Regions from separate parts of the Streptomyces sp. NPDC017520 genome, predicted to be linked through region 2. Evidence: riboswitches for the same ligand, from Rfam matches in the RefSeq annotation. Region 2 holds a riboswitch; the other holds the start of a gene.
The links. Region 2 has a riboswitch for thiamine pyrophosphate ahead of thiO (glycine oxidase ThiO). Riboswitches for the same ligand answer to the same signal wherever they lie in the genome.
Positions count from the first base shown of each region.

Region 1 (7,851 bases), on a different contig from region 2:
AATTCCACCCCCGCTCCGATGCGCCGGCCCGCCGGGTGACGAAGAATCTCGGTATGACGCGCACCGTCCCGCCGGACCGCCCGGCCCCCGCCACGGCCGACGCCACCGCCACCGTTGGCGCCGCCGGCGCCGCCCTGCCGGCGGACCGGGGCATCCGGCGACGGTTCCGGCACTGGACAGCGGAGCCCGCGTACGCCTGGCTCACCGGGGCCGCGCTGACGCTCTTCGCGGTGGTGGAGCTGGCCGTCGTGCCGGGTTCGGCGATCACGGCCTTCGGGGTGCTGGTCTGCACGGCCTCGCTGGCCCTGCGGGCGACGCGGCCCGCCGTGGGGTTCCTGACCGTGGGCGCGGCCCTCCTCAGCTTCGCCACCGACGGCAACATGGCGTACGCGACCATCGCCGGCTCCCTGATCGGCTGCTACACGCTCGGGCGGCACCGGGTTCAGCATCCGGCGGTGCTCGTGCTGGCCGGTTCCCTGGCCGCGCTGGCCGTCAATCTCGTGCACATCGACCGGTGGGCCCGGGACGGCTCCCCCGGGCTGCCCGCGCTCCAGGGCACCGACCGGTTCAGCCTGGGGCTGTACGCCGAGACTCTGGTGCTGACCGTGATGGTCCTGGGCGCGGTGAGCACGGGCGACGCGGTGCGGGCCCGCGAGGAGACCCGGCACACCCGGGCCGCCGCGCAGTCCCGGCTGCTGGCGATGGAGCGGCGGCAGGCGGCCGAGGCGGAACGGGCTGCGATCGCACGGGAGTTGCACGACATGATCGCGCACTCGGTGTCGGTGATCGCGGTGCGGGCCGAAAGCGCCACGTACACGACCCCGGACCTCTCGCCCCCGGCACGGGACGCCTTCCAGGAGATCGCGGGCACGGCGCGGTCCTCGATGGCGGAGCTGCGACGGCTGCTCGGGGTACTGCGGACGGGCGACGGGGCCGAGACGGCCACCCCGCTCACCGCCCCGCAGCCCTCGCTGGCCGGTCTCGACGACCTCCTCGAACAGCATCGGGCGGTGGGCGGCGCCGCCGAACTGCGGGTCACCGGCGAGCGGGCCCCACTGCCCGCGTCCTGGGAGCTGTCGGCGTACCGGATCGTCCAGGAGGCGCTGACGAACGCCCGACGGCATGCCCCGGGTGCGCACACCGTCGTGGAAATCCACTACAGTCCGGGCCTGTTGACGGTCCGCGCGACGGACGACGGGCCAGGCCCCGCTCCCTCCGGCAGCTCCGGACGGCAGGGGCACGGGCTGGTGGGCATGGCCGAACGGGCCGCCCTGCTCGGCGGGGGACTCACCGCCGGCCGGGGCCCGGCCGGCGGCTTTCTCGTGGAGGCGGAGCTGCCGTGGTGATCCGGGTACTGGTGGCCGACGACCAGGCAGTCGTGCGGACGGCGTTCGCCGGCCTGCTGAACACCCAGGACGACATCGACGTGGTCGGGGAGGCGGAGGACGGCGAGCAGGCCGTGCTCAGGGCGGCCGAACTACGGCCCGACGTGGCGCTGTTGGACATCCGGATGCCCAAGCTCAGCGGCATCGACGCGGCGCGCGGCATCGTCGCGACGTCGGGCGGGGCGACGAGGGCACTGATGCTGACGACGTTCGGCCTGGACGAGTACGTGTACGACGCCCTCACCGCCGGAGCCAGCGGATTCCTGCTCAAGGACGCGACCTTCCCCGAACTGCTGCACGCGGTACGGGTGGTGGCAGACGGCCACGCCCTGCTGGCACCCGAGATCACCGGGCGGCTCATCGCGGAGTTCACCCGGCAGCGGGTCAGCGCTCCCCCGCCGCGCTCGGTCGACGGACTGACCGCGCGCGAGGCGGAGGTGCTCGTCCTGATCGCGCGGGGCCTGTCCAACGCGGCCATCGCCGACCGGCTGACCATCACCGACCACACGGTGAAGACCCACATCAACCGGCTGTTCGCGAAGATGGGGCTGCGGGACCGGGCGCAGGCGGTGATCCTGGCGTACGAACTGGGGCTGGTGGTGGCGGGGACCCGGCAGCCTTAGCGGCCGGCGGGTCCCGGCGACCATGGCGGGCGGCGGAAGCGGGGTGGCGGCGACCGCTCGTCCCCTCACTCCGCCGCCAGCACCACCGTCTCCGCCGCGTCGAAGCGGACGCCCACGACCGCACCCTCGTCCGGGGTGTCCCGCAGGGCGCACTCGGCCTCCAGCACCGGCGCGTTCTCGGGTGTCAGGCGTACGGTCACGTGGTTCCCCCGGAAGGTGCGGACACCGACCGTGCAGCGCAGGCCGTCCTCGGGCGCGCCGATCAGGACGCCGGCGGGCCGGACCAGCAGATCCACCTCGCCCTGCGAGGAGCCCTCGGGCACCGGGACCTTGCCCCAGGCGGTGGCGGCGGCCGGGCCGGTCACGGTCGCCGGGGTGACGTTGTCGAAGCCGAGGAACCGGGCGACGAACGCGGAGGCGGGGCGCTGCCAGACGTCCAGCGGGCCGCCTTCCTGCGCGATCCGGCCGTCCCGCATCACGACGACCCGGTCGGCGAGCGCGAACGCCTCGCCCTGGTCGTGTGTGACGGCCAGCACGGTGGTGCCCAACTCCTGGAAAAGGGCGCGCAGTTCGACGACCAGCCGTTCGCGGAGGCTGCGGTCGAGCTGGCCGAGCGGCTCGTCCAGCATCAGGAGCTTCGGGCGCGGGGCGAGCGCGCGGGCCAGCGCGACGCGCTGCTGCTCACCTCCGGACAGCGCGGCGACCGCGCGGCGTTCGGCGCCGGGCAGACCGACCAGCTCCAGCAGCTCGCGGACCCGGTGCCCGGTCTCGGCCCGCCCGACGCCGTGCATCCGGAGCCCGAAGGCGACGTTGGCGCCGACGTCCCGGTGCGGGAAGAGCTGGTGGTCCTGGAACATCAGGCCGAGGCCGCGCCGGTGCACCGGGACGCCGCTCTGGTCCTGTCCGGCCAGCAGGACCCGGCCGCCGTCCATGGGCTGGAGCCCGGCGACGGCCCGGAGCAGGGTGGACTTCCCACTGCCGCTGGGACCGAGCAGGCAGACGATCCGGTGGTCGGCGACCTCCAGGTCGACCGCGTCCAGCGCCGTCCGCTTCCCGAACCGCACGGTGGCTTCCCGCAAGCTCAGCATGTCGTTCAGAACTCCCCGGATCGGTCGGTGCGGATACGTTCGAGAAGCAGCAGCGACACCGCGCACACCAGCATCAGGATCGTGCTGAGGGCCATCGCCTGCCCGTAGTTGAGCTCCCCCGACCGGCCCAGCAGCCGGGCCACGGCGACCGGCAGGGTCGGGTTGTCCGGCCGCGCGATGAAGACCGTCGCGCCGAACTCCCCGAGGGAGACGGCGAAGGCGAAGCCCGCCGCGACCAGCACCGCCCGCCGCACCAGCGGCAGATCGACCTCCCGCCAGGCCCGCAGCGGGGAGGCCCCCAGCACGGCGGCGGCCTCCCGCAGCCGGTCGTCGACCGCGCGCAGCACGGGCAGCATGGTCCGTACGACGAAGGGGACGCCGACCAGCGCCTGCGCCAGCGGGACCAGGATCCAGGAGGTCCGCAGGTCGAGCGGCGGCTCGTCCAGGGTGATCAGGAAGCCGAAGCCGACGGTGACGGCGGACACCCCGAGCGGCAGCATGAGCAGCGCGTCGAAGCCGCGGACCAGCGGCCCGGCCCGCCGGGTCAGGGCCGCCGCCGCGAGGCCTCCGACGACGAGAGCGATGAGCGTCGCGACGAGCGCGTACCGCAGGGAGTTGCCGACGGCCTCCAGCGGCGGGACCAGGAAGGTGGAGGAGCCGCCGGACCCGGCCGACTGGAGGGCCCGGTAGTAGCCGAAGCCGTATCCGTCGGTCCCGTCCGCTCCGTCGAACGAGCGCTCCACCAGCACCCCGAGCGGCAGCAGGATCAGCAGCAGCGCGGTGAGCAGGACACCGCCGAGCAGCGCCCACTGCCCGGCGCCGCGCGGCCGGCGGGAGGTCTGGGCCGGGTCGACGAGCTTCAGCGCCCGCTCCCGGCGGCGTACGGTCACGGCGTGCACGGCGAGGACCGCACCGACCGCGGCGAACTGCACCAGGGTCAGCACGGCGGCCGTCGGCAGGTCCAGCAGTTGCGCGGTCTGCCGGTAGATCTCCACCTCCAGGGTGGCGTAGGCGGGTCCGCCGAGGATCTGTACGACGCCGAAGGAGGTGAAGGTGAAGAGGAAGACCATCAGCGCGGCGGCGGCGACGGCCGGGGCGAGCGCGGGCAGCGTCACCCGGCGGAAGGCGGCGAACCGTCCGGCGCCGAGTACCCGGGCGGCCTCCTCCTGCCGGGGGTCCAGCTGGGACCAGAGCCCGCCGACCGTCCGCACGACCACGGCGTAGTTGAAGAAGACGTGGGCCAGGAGGATCGCCCACACGGTGGTGTCCAGCCGGACGCCCCACAGTTCGTCGAGGAGCCCGCCCCGCCCCAGCAGCGCCAGGAACGCGGTGCCGACGACGACGGTGGGCAGCACGAACGGCACCGTGACGACCGCCCGCAGCAGCTGCTTGCCGGGGAAGTCGAACCGGGCGAAGACATACGCCCCGGGCAGGGCGATCAGCAGGGTGAGCGCGGTCGAGGCGAGGGCCTGCCAGGTGGTGAACCAGAGGACGTCGAGGATGTCCGGGCGGGCCAGCACCTCGCCGATCCGCCCGAACTGCCAGTCGCCTCCGGCCTTGAGCCCGCGGCCGACGATCGCGGTCACGGGATAGGCGAAGAACACCGCGAAGAACGCGACGGGCACGGCCATCAGGCCGAGCCGCAGCGCGGCCCCGCGCCGCCCGGGCCCGCGTCGGGCCCGGGCGGCCTCGGCGGTCTTCGCCCCGGGCTCTACTTCAGGACCAGCGACTGCCACGACTGGATCCACTGCTCACGGTTGGCGCTGATCTTCTCGGGCGCGACGGTGGGAGGCGTGTCGATCTCCTCGCCGAACTTCGTGAACAGCTCGGGAAGGGTCGCGTCCTTCACGACCGGGTTCACGAACATGTTCAGCGGCATGTCCTCCTGGAACGTCTTGCTGATCATGAAGTCCAGCAGTGCCTTGCCGCCCGCCTCGTTCTTCGCCCCGGTCAGCAGTCCGGCGTACTCGGTCTGCCGGAAGCAGGTGCCGGTGGCGACCCCGGTGGGGGCCTCCTTGGGCTGCGGGTCGGCGTAGAGCACCTCGACGGGCGGGCTGGAGGCGTAACTGACGACGAGCGGCCGGTCGGCGCCTGTCTTCTTGCCGCCCGCGGAGCCGGAGAACTCCTCGTTGTAAGCCTGCTCCCAGCCGTCGACGACCTTGACGCCGTTGGCCTTCAGCTTCTTCCAGTACGCCTCGTAGCCGTCCTCGCCCTGGGCGGCGATGGTCCCGAGGAGGAAGCCGAGGCCGGGCGAGGAGCTCGCGGCGTTCTCGGTGACGAGGAGGTTCTTGTACGCGGGCTTCAGCAGGTCCTCGAAGGTCTTCGGCGGGGCGAGCTTCTTGTCGGCGAAGTACTTCTTGTCGTAGTTGACGCAGATGTCGCCGGTGTCGACGGGCGTGACCCGCCTCTTCTCGTCCGTCTGCGTGTCCGCCGCGACCGTGTCCAGGCCCTTGGCCTCGTACGCGGTGAACAGGCCGTTGTCGAGGGCGCGGGAGAGCAGGGTGTTGTCGACGCCGAAGAAGACGTCGCCGCGCGGGGAGCCCTTGGTGAGGATCTCCTGGTTGAGCGCGGCCCCGGCGTCGCCGCTCTTGAGGATCTCGACCTTGTAGCCGGTCTCCTTCGTGAACGCCTTCAGCACCTTGTCCGAGACGTTGAAGGAGTCGTGGCTGACCAGGGTGACGGTCTTGGAGGCCGGGCCCTTGGACTCCCCGGAGCCGGCGGAACCGTCGTCGCCGCAGCCCGCGAGCAGCGTGACGCCGAGAGCGGCGGCGAGCGCGGTCGCCGCGTACTTCGTGGTGGTGTTCATGTGATTCCTCCTGGAGGTGACCAGGAAGAGACGCGGCCCCGCCCGCTGTCCGGCGAACCGGAAGCGGGCAGGGCGCAACAGCTTGAGTAAGGTCCGAACTTCCTACCCGGAATGACCCGGGCGAGGTTCAGAGGGTCTGCGGCCAACCTGTCCTTGGTGCCGCACTCTCAGCGCTGTGGCGCTCCCCTGTCGGAATATGAAGTTGATTTCGGGCCCAGGCTACACCGGCGGATTTCGGCCGCCCGTCCGGTGTCCGGGCGAGGCTAGCGCTCGGAGGCCGCCAGCTGCCCGCAGGCCCCGTCGATCTCCTGACCGCGGGTGTCCCGGACGGTGACGGGCACGCCGTGGGCCGCGATGGCCTCGACGAACGCCTTCTCGTCCTCGGGCCGCGAGGCGGTCCACTTCGAGCCGGGCGTGGGGTTCAGCGGGATCAGGTTGACGTGCACCCGCTTGCCCTTGAGCAGCCGGCCGAGCCGGTCGCCCCGCCATGCCTGGTCGTTGATGTCCCGGATCAGGGCGTACTCGATGGAGATCCGCCGGCCGGACTTCTCCGCGTACTCCCAGGCGGCGTCCAGCACCTCGCGGACGTTCCACCGGGTGTTGACGGGGACAAGCGTGTCGCGCAGCTCGTCGTCCGGGGCGTGCAGCGAGACGGCGAGCCGGCACTTGAAGCCCTCGTCGGCGAAGCGCAGCATGGCCGGGACGAGGCCCACGGTGGAGACGGTGATCCCGCGCTGCGAGAGGCCGAGACCGTCCGGCTCCGGGTCGGTGAGGCGACGGATCGCGCCGACCACGCGGTTGTAGTTGGCGAGCGGCTCGCCCATGCCCATGAAGACGATGTTGGACAGCCGCGCGGGCCCGCCGGGCACCTCGCCGTCGCGCAGGGCGCGCATGCCGTCGACGATCTGGTGCACGATCTCGGCGGTCGACAGATTGCGGTCGAGGCCGGCCTGCCCGGTGGCGCAGAAGGGGCAGTTCATACCGCAGCCGGCCTGCGAGGAGATGCACATCGTGACGCGGTCGGGGTAGCGCATCAGGACGGACTCGACGAGCGTCCCGTCGTGCAGCTTCCACAGGGTCTTGCGCGTGGTGTCGTCGTCGCAGCTGATGTGCCGCATCACGGACATCAGGTCGGGGAACAGCGCCTCGGCGAGCTTCTCCCGCGATCCGGCCGGGATGTTCGTCCACTCGGCCGGGTCGTGCGCGTACCGCGCGAAGTAGTGCTGCGAGAGCTGCTGGGCGCGGAACGGCTTCTCACCGGTCGCGGCGACCGCTTCCTTGCGCTCTGCGGGCGTGAGGTCGGCGATGTGCCGCGGCGGCTTCTTGGATCCGCGGGGCGCGACGAAAGTGAGTTCTCCGGGCTTAGGCATGGTTCATCCAGTGTCGCAGACAGACGGGCGAGGGCCCGCCGCCCTGTGGACGACGGACCCTCACTCGTGAAACGTGCAGGTGAGACGGGTGCCGTGGTGCCGAGGCGGTCAGCCGGAGCCGACGAACAGCACCAGCAGCAGCCAGACGACCGGCGCGGTCGGCAGGAGCGAGTCCAGCCGGTCCATGATGCCGCCGTGGCCGGGGAGCAGGGTGCCCATGTCCTTGATCCCGAGGTCCCGCTTGATCATGGACTCGCCCAGGTCGCCGAGGGTGGCGCTGGCCGCGACCGCGAGGCCGAGCAGCAGTCCCTGCCACCAGGCGCCGTCGTCGATCAGGAACTCCATGCACAGCGCGCCGGCGACCATCGCGAAGGCGACCGCTCCGAACAGGCCCTCCCGGGTCTTCCCGGGGCTGATGCGCGGGGCGAGCTTGTGCGTGCCGAAGCGCCAGCCGACCGCGTACGCCCCCGTGTCGCTGACCACGGTGAGGATCAGGAAGGTCAGGACCCGCCACGAACCGTCGTCCGCCGCCAGCATCAGGGCGACGAAGGTGGCCAGGAAGGGTACGTAGAACGCCGC
Region 1 covers NZ_JBIRKB010000001.1:821,391-829,241, reverse strand. Annotated here, with positions in the region: gene ACH4KB_RS03700 (sensor histidine kinase) at 54-1,346, shown strand; gene ACH4KB_RS03695 (response regulator) at 1,340-2,008, shown strand; gene ACH4KB_RS03690 (ABC transporter ATP-binding protein) at 2,074-3,096, opposite strand; gene ACH4KB_RS03685 (ABC transporter permease) at 3,102-4,727, opposite strand; gene ACH4KB_RS03680 (thiamine ABC transporter substrate binding subunit) at 4,808-5,902, opposite strand; TPP riboswitch at 5,984-6,100, opposite strand; gene rlmN (23S rRNA (adenine(2503)-C(2))-methyltransferase RlmN) at 6,166-7,272, opposite strand; gene ACH4KB_RS03670 (phosphatidate cytidylyltransferase) at 7,381-7,851, opposite strand, start outside.
Region 1: it holds a riboswitch for thiamine pyrophosphate, as region 2 does, so the genes downstream of both, ACH4KB_RS03680 (thiamine ABC transporter substrate binding subunit) here and thiO (glycine oxidase ThiO) in region 2, are expected to answer to the same signal.

Region 2 (7,851 bases):
ACGTACCGGCGCTCAGAACGCCGGCCGCTCCGGGTCGAGTGCCGCCCGCCCGTCCACCGGCGAGGACGCCTCGGCGAAGTGGCGGCGCGGAATCCGGCCCGCCCGGTACGCGAGCCGGCCGCCTTCCACCGCGTGACGCATCGCACCCGCCATCAGCTCCGGCTCCTGGGCCCGGGTCACCGCCGAGGCGAGCATCACAGCGGCGCACCCCAGCTCCATCGCCTGCGCCGCGTCCGAGGCGGTCCCGGCCCCCGCGTCGAGGATCACCGGCACCCCGGCCCGCTCGACGATCAGCTCGAAGTTGTGCGGGTTGCGGATGCCGAGCCCGGAGCCGATGGGGGAGCCGAGCGGCATGATCGCCGCGCACCCCACGTCCTCCAGCTTCCGGGCCAGGACCGGATCGTCGTTGGTGTAGGGCAGCACGGTGAACCCGTCGTCGACCAGGACCTCGGCCGCGTCCAGCAGCTCGATCGGATCGGGCAGGAGGGTCCGCTCGTCGGCCACCACCTCCAGCTTCACCCAGTCGGTGCCGAGCGCCTCCCTGGCCAGCCGGGCGGTCAGCACCGCCTCGCCCGCGGTGAAGCAGCCGGCGGTGTTCGGCAGGACCTGGATGGAGAGCCGCTCCAGCACCGAGAGCACCGAACCCCGCACGGTCGGGTCGAGCCGGCGCATCGCGACCGTGGTCAGCTCGGTGCCGGAGGCGATCAGCGAGCGCTCCAGCACGTCCAGGCTCGGGGCCCCGCCGGTGCCCATGATCAGCCGGGAGCGATACGTGGTGGGCCCCAGCGTGAAGACGTCGTCGGACATGGTCAGCCTCCCTGTACGGCGGTCAGGACCTCGACGCGGTCGCCCTCGCCGAGCCTCGTCGCGGCCCACTGGCCGCGCGGGACGACGCTCTCGTTGACGGCGGCGGCGACCCCGGAGCGGGCCGGGGTCAGCGTGGCGACGAGGGCGTCCAGATCCGTCCCGGCGGGAACGGCGCGGACTTCCCCGTTCACCGAGACGGAGACGGTGGCGGCGGACACCGGGACGGAGACGGTGGCGCCGGATTCCGGTACGGCGTACTGCTGGGTCATACGGGCTGCTCCTGGGGTACGGGGGCGGCGAGGACGGCGGTCTCGAAACGGCCGGGGGCGAAGGGGCGGGCCGTCTCGGGCAGCTCGCCGGTGGTCAGGACGTCGGCCATCGCGTCCCCGGTGACGGGCGTCAGCAGGACGCCGTTGCGGTGGTGGCCGGTGGCGAGCAGCAGACCGGGCAGGGCGGTCGGGCCGAGCAGCGGGGCGTTGTCGGGCGAGGCGGGACGCAGACCGGCCCGGGTCTCCGTGAGCGGCAGCTCGGTGATGCCCGGTACCAGCTCGTGGGCGTCGCGCAGCAGCTCGTACACCCCGCCGGCGGTGACCGTGGTGTCCCAGCCCATCTCCTCGCTGGTGGCGCCGACGACCAGCTCGCCGTTCTCGCGCGGCACGAGGTAGAGGTGACCGCCCCGGACCACGGCGCGCACGGTGCGGCTGAGGAAGGGGGCGTACGCCCGGGGCACGGTGAGCCGGAGCACCTGGCCCTTGACCGGGCGGACCGGCGGCACGAGCTCCGGCGGGAGCCCGGCGAGCCGGCCGCTGAGACTGCCCGCGGCGAGCACGACCTGATCGGCCGCGAACTCCGTACCGTCGCCGAGCAGCGCCCCGGCGGCCCGGCCCCCGGCCACGGTGAGCCGCTCGGCGGTCGTCCGGCGGAACGCGACCCCGGCCCGTTCGCACGCGGTCAGCAGTGCCGCGGCGAGGCGGCGGGGGTCCACCTGGTGGTCGCCGTCGACCCGGAGGCCGCCCCGGACGCCGGGGGCCAGCATCGGCTCCAGGCGGCGGCACTCCCGGCCGCTCAGCCAGACCGACTCCAGGCCCGAACGCTCCTGGAGGGCGTGCAGTTCGCGCAGATGCGCCCGGTCGTCGGAGTCCAGTGCGACGGCGAGCGTGCCGCAGGTCCGGAAGCCGGTGTCCCGGCCGCTCGCCTCCTCCAGCTCGGCGACGAACGAGGGGTAGCGGGCGGCGGAGGCGAGGTTGAGCCCGAGCAGCATCTGCTCGCCGTAGTGCAGTTCGGTGACGGCGGCCAGCATGCCCGCCGCGACCTGGGCGGCGCCGCCGCCCGGTTCCGGGTCCGCGACCGTGACGCGCAGCCCCCGCTGGGCGGCCCGCCACGCCGTGACCAGGCCGATGATTCCGCCCCCGATGACGAGGACGTCGGATCCGGAGCCTCTCTTGACGAGGGCATCGGATCCGGAGCTTCTCTCCGAGACGCGCATGGGTGTCCAGCCCCTCCCTTCGCCGGCATGACCCGGAGCAGGTTCGTACGGTCGGAGGCCGGCCAGCCTCCCTCTCAGCCCGGTGCGTCCGGGCTCCCGCGAGTGTTCTACCGTGGCCAGCCTAGACCCCCTCGCCCGCGGTCAGTAAAGGAGCGCCCGTCATGGCCCGTTCGCTCGACGGACTCGTCCTGTCACCCGTCGCCGACCAGGCCCCGGGCCAGGTCGGCACCCGCACCCGCTTCACGTACCACGAGCGGGACGGCCGGATCTGGGCCGAGTACGCGGGCGGCGACGTGGTGCGCGGTCATCTCGTCGGCACCCGCGACGGGGACGCGCTGGACTTCCGCTACGTGCAGCTCAAGCAGGACGGAACGACCTCGTCCGGGCACTGCCTCTCCACGGTCGTCGACCTCGCCGACGGCCGGGTGCGGCTGGAGGAGCGGTGGGTCTGGGAGTCCCAGGAGGGCAGCGGCACCAGCGTGGTGGAACAGCTTCCTTCTTGAGCTCCTTCCCGGGTTCCCTCCGGCACCCCTCTGTCTGACGCACCATCAGGTGATTAAGGTGGACGGGTGAGCGAGCAGACGGAACAGCGGGCGGCGCGGCAGGCACGGCACGTGGTGGTCGCCGGTGCGGGCATGGCGGGCGTGCAGAGCGCCGTGGCCCTGCGCGAGGCGGGCTTCACCGGGCCCGTCACCCTGATCGGCGCCGAACCCCACCAGCCCTACGACCGGCCGCCGTTGTCCAAGGCCGTCCTGCTCGGCAAGGCCGAGGACTCGGCCTTCGACGTCGACTTCGAGGCCTTGGACATCACCCTGCGCCTCGGCCTGGACGTCGCCGCCCTGCGCGCCGCCGACCATGTGCTGGACACCGCCGACGGGCCGGTGTCCTACGACGCCCTGGTCCTCGCGACCGGCGCGGAGCCCATCACCCTGCCCGGCTCCGAGGGCGTGCCCGGCGTCCACCTGCTGCGCACCCTCGACGACGCCGCCCGGCTGCGGCCCGTCCTGGACCGGCAGCACGACGTGGTCGTCGTCGGGGCGGGCTGGATCGGCGCCGAGTTCGCCACCGCGGCCCGCGCCGCGGGCTGCGCCGTCACCGTCGTCGAGGCCGCCGCCCGCCCGCTCGCGGGCACCCTGCCCGCCGAGGTGGCCGCCCCCATGGCCGCCTGGTACGCCGACAGCGGCGCCGAACTCCTCACCGGGACCCGGGTCGACCGCGTCGAGGAGGGGGCCGTCGTCCTCGACGACGGCCGGGTGCTGCCCGCCGGGGCCGTGGTCGTCGGCATCGGCGCGCGCCCCGCCACCCGCTGGCTCGCCGGCTCCGGGGTCGCGCTGGGCCCCGACGGCTCGGTCACCGCCGACAGCGCGCTGCGCACCTCGCTGCCCGATGTGTACGCGGTCGGGGACTGCGCCTCCTTCCCCTCCGCCCGCTACGGGACACGCCTGCTGGTCCACCACTGGGACAACGCCCTCCAGGGCCCCCGCACGGCGGCCGCCGCGATCATGGCCGCACGGGACGGGGAGCCGCTCCCCGTCTACGACCCGGTCCCGTACTTCTGGTCCGAGCAGTTCGGCCGCTTCGTGCAGTACGCCGGCCACCACGCGGACGCCGACACCCTGGTGTGGCGCGGCGACGGGGCTGACGCCGCCTGGTCGGTGTGCTGGCTGCGCGACGGCGCGCTGGCGGCCGTGCTCGCCGTAGGCCGCCCGCGCGACCTCGCCCAGGGCCGCAGGCTCATCGAGTCGGGGGCCGCCCTCGACCCGGAGAAGGTGGCCGACCCCGCCGTGCCGCTGAAGTCCGCCGCCCTGTGAGGGACCGGTGACCCGCCGGGCCGCCCCCGTACGGTCGGCCCGGGTACCGGCTGTCCGTCCGGGATGGCACGCTTGTCCCTGTGACCGAGATTGACGCAAAGACCGATGCTCTCGTCCCCGCCTGGCTCCACCTTCCCGACATCGCGGAAATGCTCGATGTCCAGGTGACGCGCGTACGGCAGCTGGTCAGGGATGGCCAGCTCATCGCCGTACGCCGTGGTGAGAACCGGGCGCTCCAGGTGCCGGCCGCCTTCATCGACGGCGACAAGGTGGTCAAGGGCCTCTCCGGCACCCTGACCCTCCTGAGGGACGACGGCTATTCCGACGAAGAGATGCTGGAGTGGCTCTTCACTCCCGACCCGACCCTGCCCGGCACCCCCGCGCAGGCGCTGAGCGAGAATCGCGGTACGGAGGTGAAGCGCCGCGCCCAGGCGCTCGCCGTCTGACCGACACGACAGGAAGCGGTGCACGGGCCGCCCGGCGCGGCCCGTGCACCGTCACGACCACGGGGGAGCCCACCCATGTCCACGCCTCGCGAGCAGCTGTCCGACGCCCGGCTCTACCTGTGCACGGACGCCCGCAGGCGCCAGGGTGACCTCCCCGCCTTCCTGGACGCGGTGCTCGCCGCCGGCGTCGACATCGTCCAGCTCCGGGACAAGGGCATGGAGGCCGCCGAGGAGCTGGAGCACCTTGCCGTGTTCGCCGACGCCTGCCGCCGGCACGGCAAGCTCCTCGCGGTGAACGACCGCGCCGACGTCGCCCACGCCATCGGCGCCGACGTGCTCCACCTCGGCCAGGGCGACCTCCCGGTCCCCGCCGCCCGGGCGATCATCGGCGCCGACCGGCTGATCGGCCGCTCCACGCACGCCGAGGCCGAGGTCGACGCGGCGCTCGCCCAGGACGGGGTGGACTACTTCTGCACCGGCCCCTGCTGGCCCACCCCCACCAAGCCCGGCCGCCACGCCCCCGGCCTCGACCTCGTGCGCTACACCGCCTCCCTCGGCGGGTCACGGCCCTGGTTCGCGATCGGCGGGATCGACGCGGGCAATCTGGATCAGGTGCTGGACGCCGGAGCCCGCCGGGTCGTCGTCGTCCGGGCCATCACCGAGGCCGGCGATCCCGCCGCCGCCACCGCCGAGCTGGCCCGACGCGTCAGGGCCCGCGCGCTCTGATTCTCTGCTCGCCCGCGCTGCGGAATCCGGCGGGCACGTGTCCGAGGGATGGACAACAGTCCGGCAAAACGAGACAAAGTCGGTTGCTCCGCTTGGGGGAGCACCCGCCCCCTGGATAACCTCCCCCTATGGCCCTTGGCACACCCTCCACCAGGACAGATCGCGCGCTCACCGTGCGTGACCTGCTGGCGACCGGTAAGACGTCGTACTCCTTCGAGTTCTGGGCGCCCAAGACGGAGAAGGGCGAGCGGAATCTCTGGAACGCGCTGCGGCGCGTCGAGGCGGTCCGTCCCAGCTTCGTCTCCGTGACGTACGGCGCCGGCGGTTCCACCCGCGCCGGGACGGTCCGGGCCACCCAGCAGATCGCCGCCGACTCCACCCTCACCCCGGTCGCCCACCTCACCGCGGTGAACCACTCCGTCGCCGAGCTGCGCAACATGGTCGGGCAGTACGCCGACGCGGGCATCAGGAACATCCTCGCGGTCCGAGGCGACCCGCCGGGCGACCCGATGGGCGAGTGGGTCGAGCACCCGCAGGGGGTGAAGTACGCCGCCGACCTGGTCCGTCTCATCAAGGAGTCGGGCGACTTCTGCGTCGGCGTGGCGGCATTCCCCGAAATGCACCCCCGGTCGTCCGACTGGGAGACGGACATCGGTCATTTCGTGGACAAGTGCCGGGCGGGCGCGGATTATGCGATCACCCAGATGTTCTTCCGCCCGGAGGACTATCTCCGGATGCGTGACCGTGTGGTCGCCGCGGGTTGCGAAACGCCGGTGATCCCCGAGGTCATGCCCCTTACCAGCGTGAAGCAACTGGAAAAGTTCTCCCAGCTCAGCAACGCGACCGTGCCCGCGTCGTTGAAAGAGCGCATCCTCGCAGCCAAGGACGATCCAGTCGCTGTACGCTCCATTGGCATCGAGTTCGCAACGGAGTTCTGCGGGAAGCTGCTGTCCGAGGGTGTGCCCGGACTGCACTTCATCACGCTCAACAACTCGACGGCTACGCTCGAAATCTACGAAAAACTCGGACTGCACAAGCAGTCGTGACCGGTCGTACCCGCCGCCGACGCGGCTACGGCCGAAGGAGGGGGCGGGCGTGGGCTGGACGGTCCTCTACATCGCTTTCGGTCTGGTGGCCCTGTGGCTGCTCGGCGAGGTGCTGTTGCAGTACAAGGCACGACTGCGCTGGCGGCTCCTCGCCTTCGGCGGCTTCCTCGGCGTGGTGGTCGGAGTGCTGCTGGCCTCCGTTCCGGTCATCGTCGTCGGGACGCTGGCCTTCGCCACCGGTCAGACCTTTGTGACGCTGTCCTTCCGGCGCGGCTTCTCCACCGGCTGGGCCATAGGCGCCAGTCCGAGGGAGAGCCGCCGGCGCAGGGGCGGCGGCGAGGGCGCCGCCGTGAAGGACCCCAGGTTGGAGGTCTCGGACCTGGAGGTCACCGAACCCGGGTACGACCAGCCCCCGGCCGGCCCGCCCGCCCAGTCCGTCCACGAACCGCAGCCCCTGCCCGACGACACCGGCCAGTACGGCGTGTACGGGAACACGGGCTACGACGCGAACGGCAGCGCCCGCCAGGACCACGGCCACGAGGCCGACCCCTCGGCCCAGCCGCAGTACGCCGCGTACGACCCGTACACCGGCTACGAACAGCCCCCGGCCCAGGATCCCTACGCCGGGACCTACGACTACGGCACCGACCCGCAGAGTTACGCCGCCTACTCCGACCCGTACATCGGCACCACCAACGGAGCCCCCTCCTACGGCGGTCGCGACGTCTACGGCCATGGCGGCGACGGCTACGACAGCCAGGGCGGGCAGCAGAGCTACCCCGACCCCTACGCCCCGGGCTACGTCGCCGACACTCCGCCCGGCGGTGTCTGGGTCCCCCAGCAGCGCGACACCGACCAGTACCCCCCGATGGAGCCGGAGCGGCCCGCGACGCCCGCTCCGTACGCCAACGGGTACGACACCGGCCAGAACGAGCAGTACCGCTACTGAGGCCGTGCCGTTGCCGGGGGGAGGGCCCACCATCGGCAGCGGCACGCGCCCCCCCGCTCAGCGTGAGCCGCGGAAGCCGTCGCCCTCCACGACCAGCCCGGCCACCAGCGCCCCCGACATACCGGCGTGCGCCAGCCCACCGCCCGGGTGCGACCAGCCGCCGACGAGATACAGCCCCGGCAGCCGCGTGAGGTTGCCCGGGTGCAGATACGCTCCGCCGGCCCCGGCCAGCGCGGGCGGCGGCACCGCACCACCCTCGGCCCCCGTCCCGTCCTCGGTCTCCGCGGGCGTGCGGACCTCGGTGTGCAGGATCCGCTCCCGCAGCCCGGGAACGGCCGCCGCCGCCCGTTCCACCAGGACGTCGGCGAACCGCTGCCGCACCCCCGCGTCCCGCCAGTCGACCGGCCCCTGCGGAGCCACCGTCGCGGTGAGCGTCACCGCCTCGTGCTCCGCGTCCGGACGGGTCGCCGGATCGTCGGGGCGCAGCACCGTCACCGTGGGGCTCCCGGCGACCCGCCCCCCGAACACCGCCCCCTGCTCCGCCGCCCCGTCGGCGCCGTGCACCACGGTCCGGTGCACC
Region 2 covers NZ_JBIRKB010000002.1:336,962-344,812, reverse strand. Annotated here, with positions in the region: gene ACH4KB_RS05620 (thiazole synthase) at 13-807, opposite strand; gene thiS (sulfur carrier protein ThiS) at 810-1,076, opposite strand; gene thiO (glycine oxidase ThiO) at 1,073-2,293, opposite strand; TPP riboswitch at 2,291-2,403, opposite strand; gene ACH4KB_RS05605 (hypothetical protein) at 2,455-2,796, shown strand; gene ACH4KB_RS05600 (NAD(P)/FAD-dependent oxidoreductase) at 2,863-4,104, shown strand; gene ACH4KB_RS05595 (Rv2175c family DNA-binding protein) at 4,185-4,550, shown strand; gene thiE (thiamine phosphate synthase) at 4,626-5,276, shown strand; gene metF (methylenetetrahydrofolate reductase [NAD(P)H]) at 5,405-6,322, shown strand; gene ACH4KB_RS05580 (hypothetical protein) at 6,372-7,271, shown strand; gene ACH4KB_RS05575 (phytoene desaturase family protein) at 7,329-7,851, opposite strand, start outside.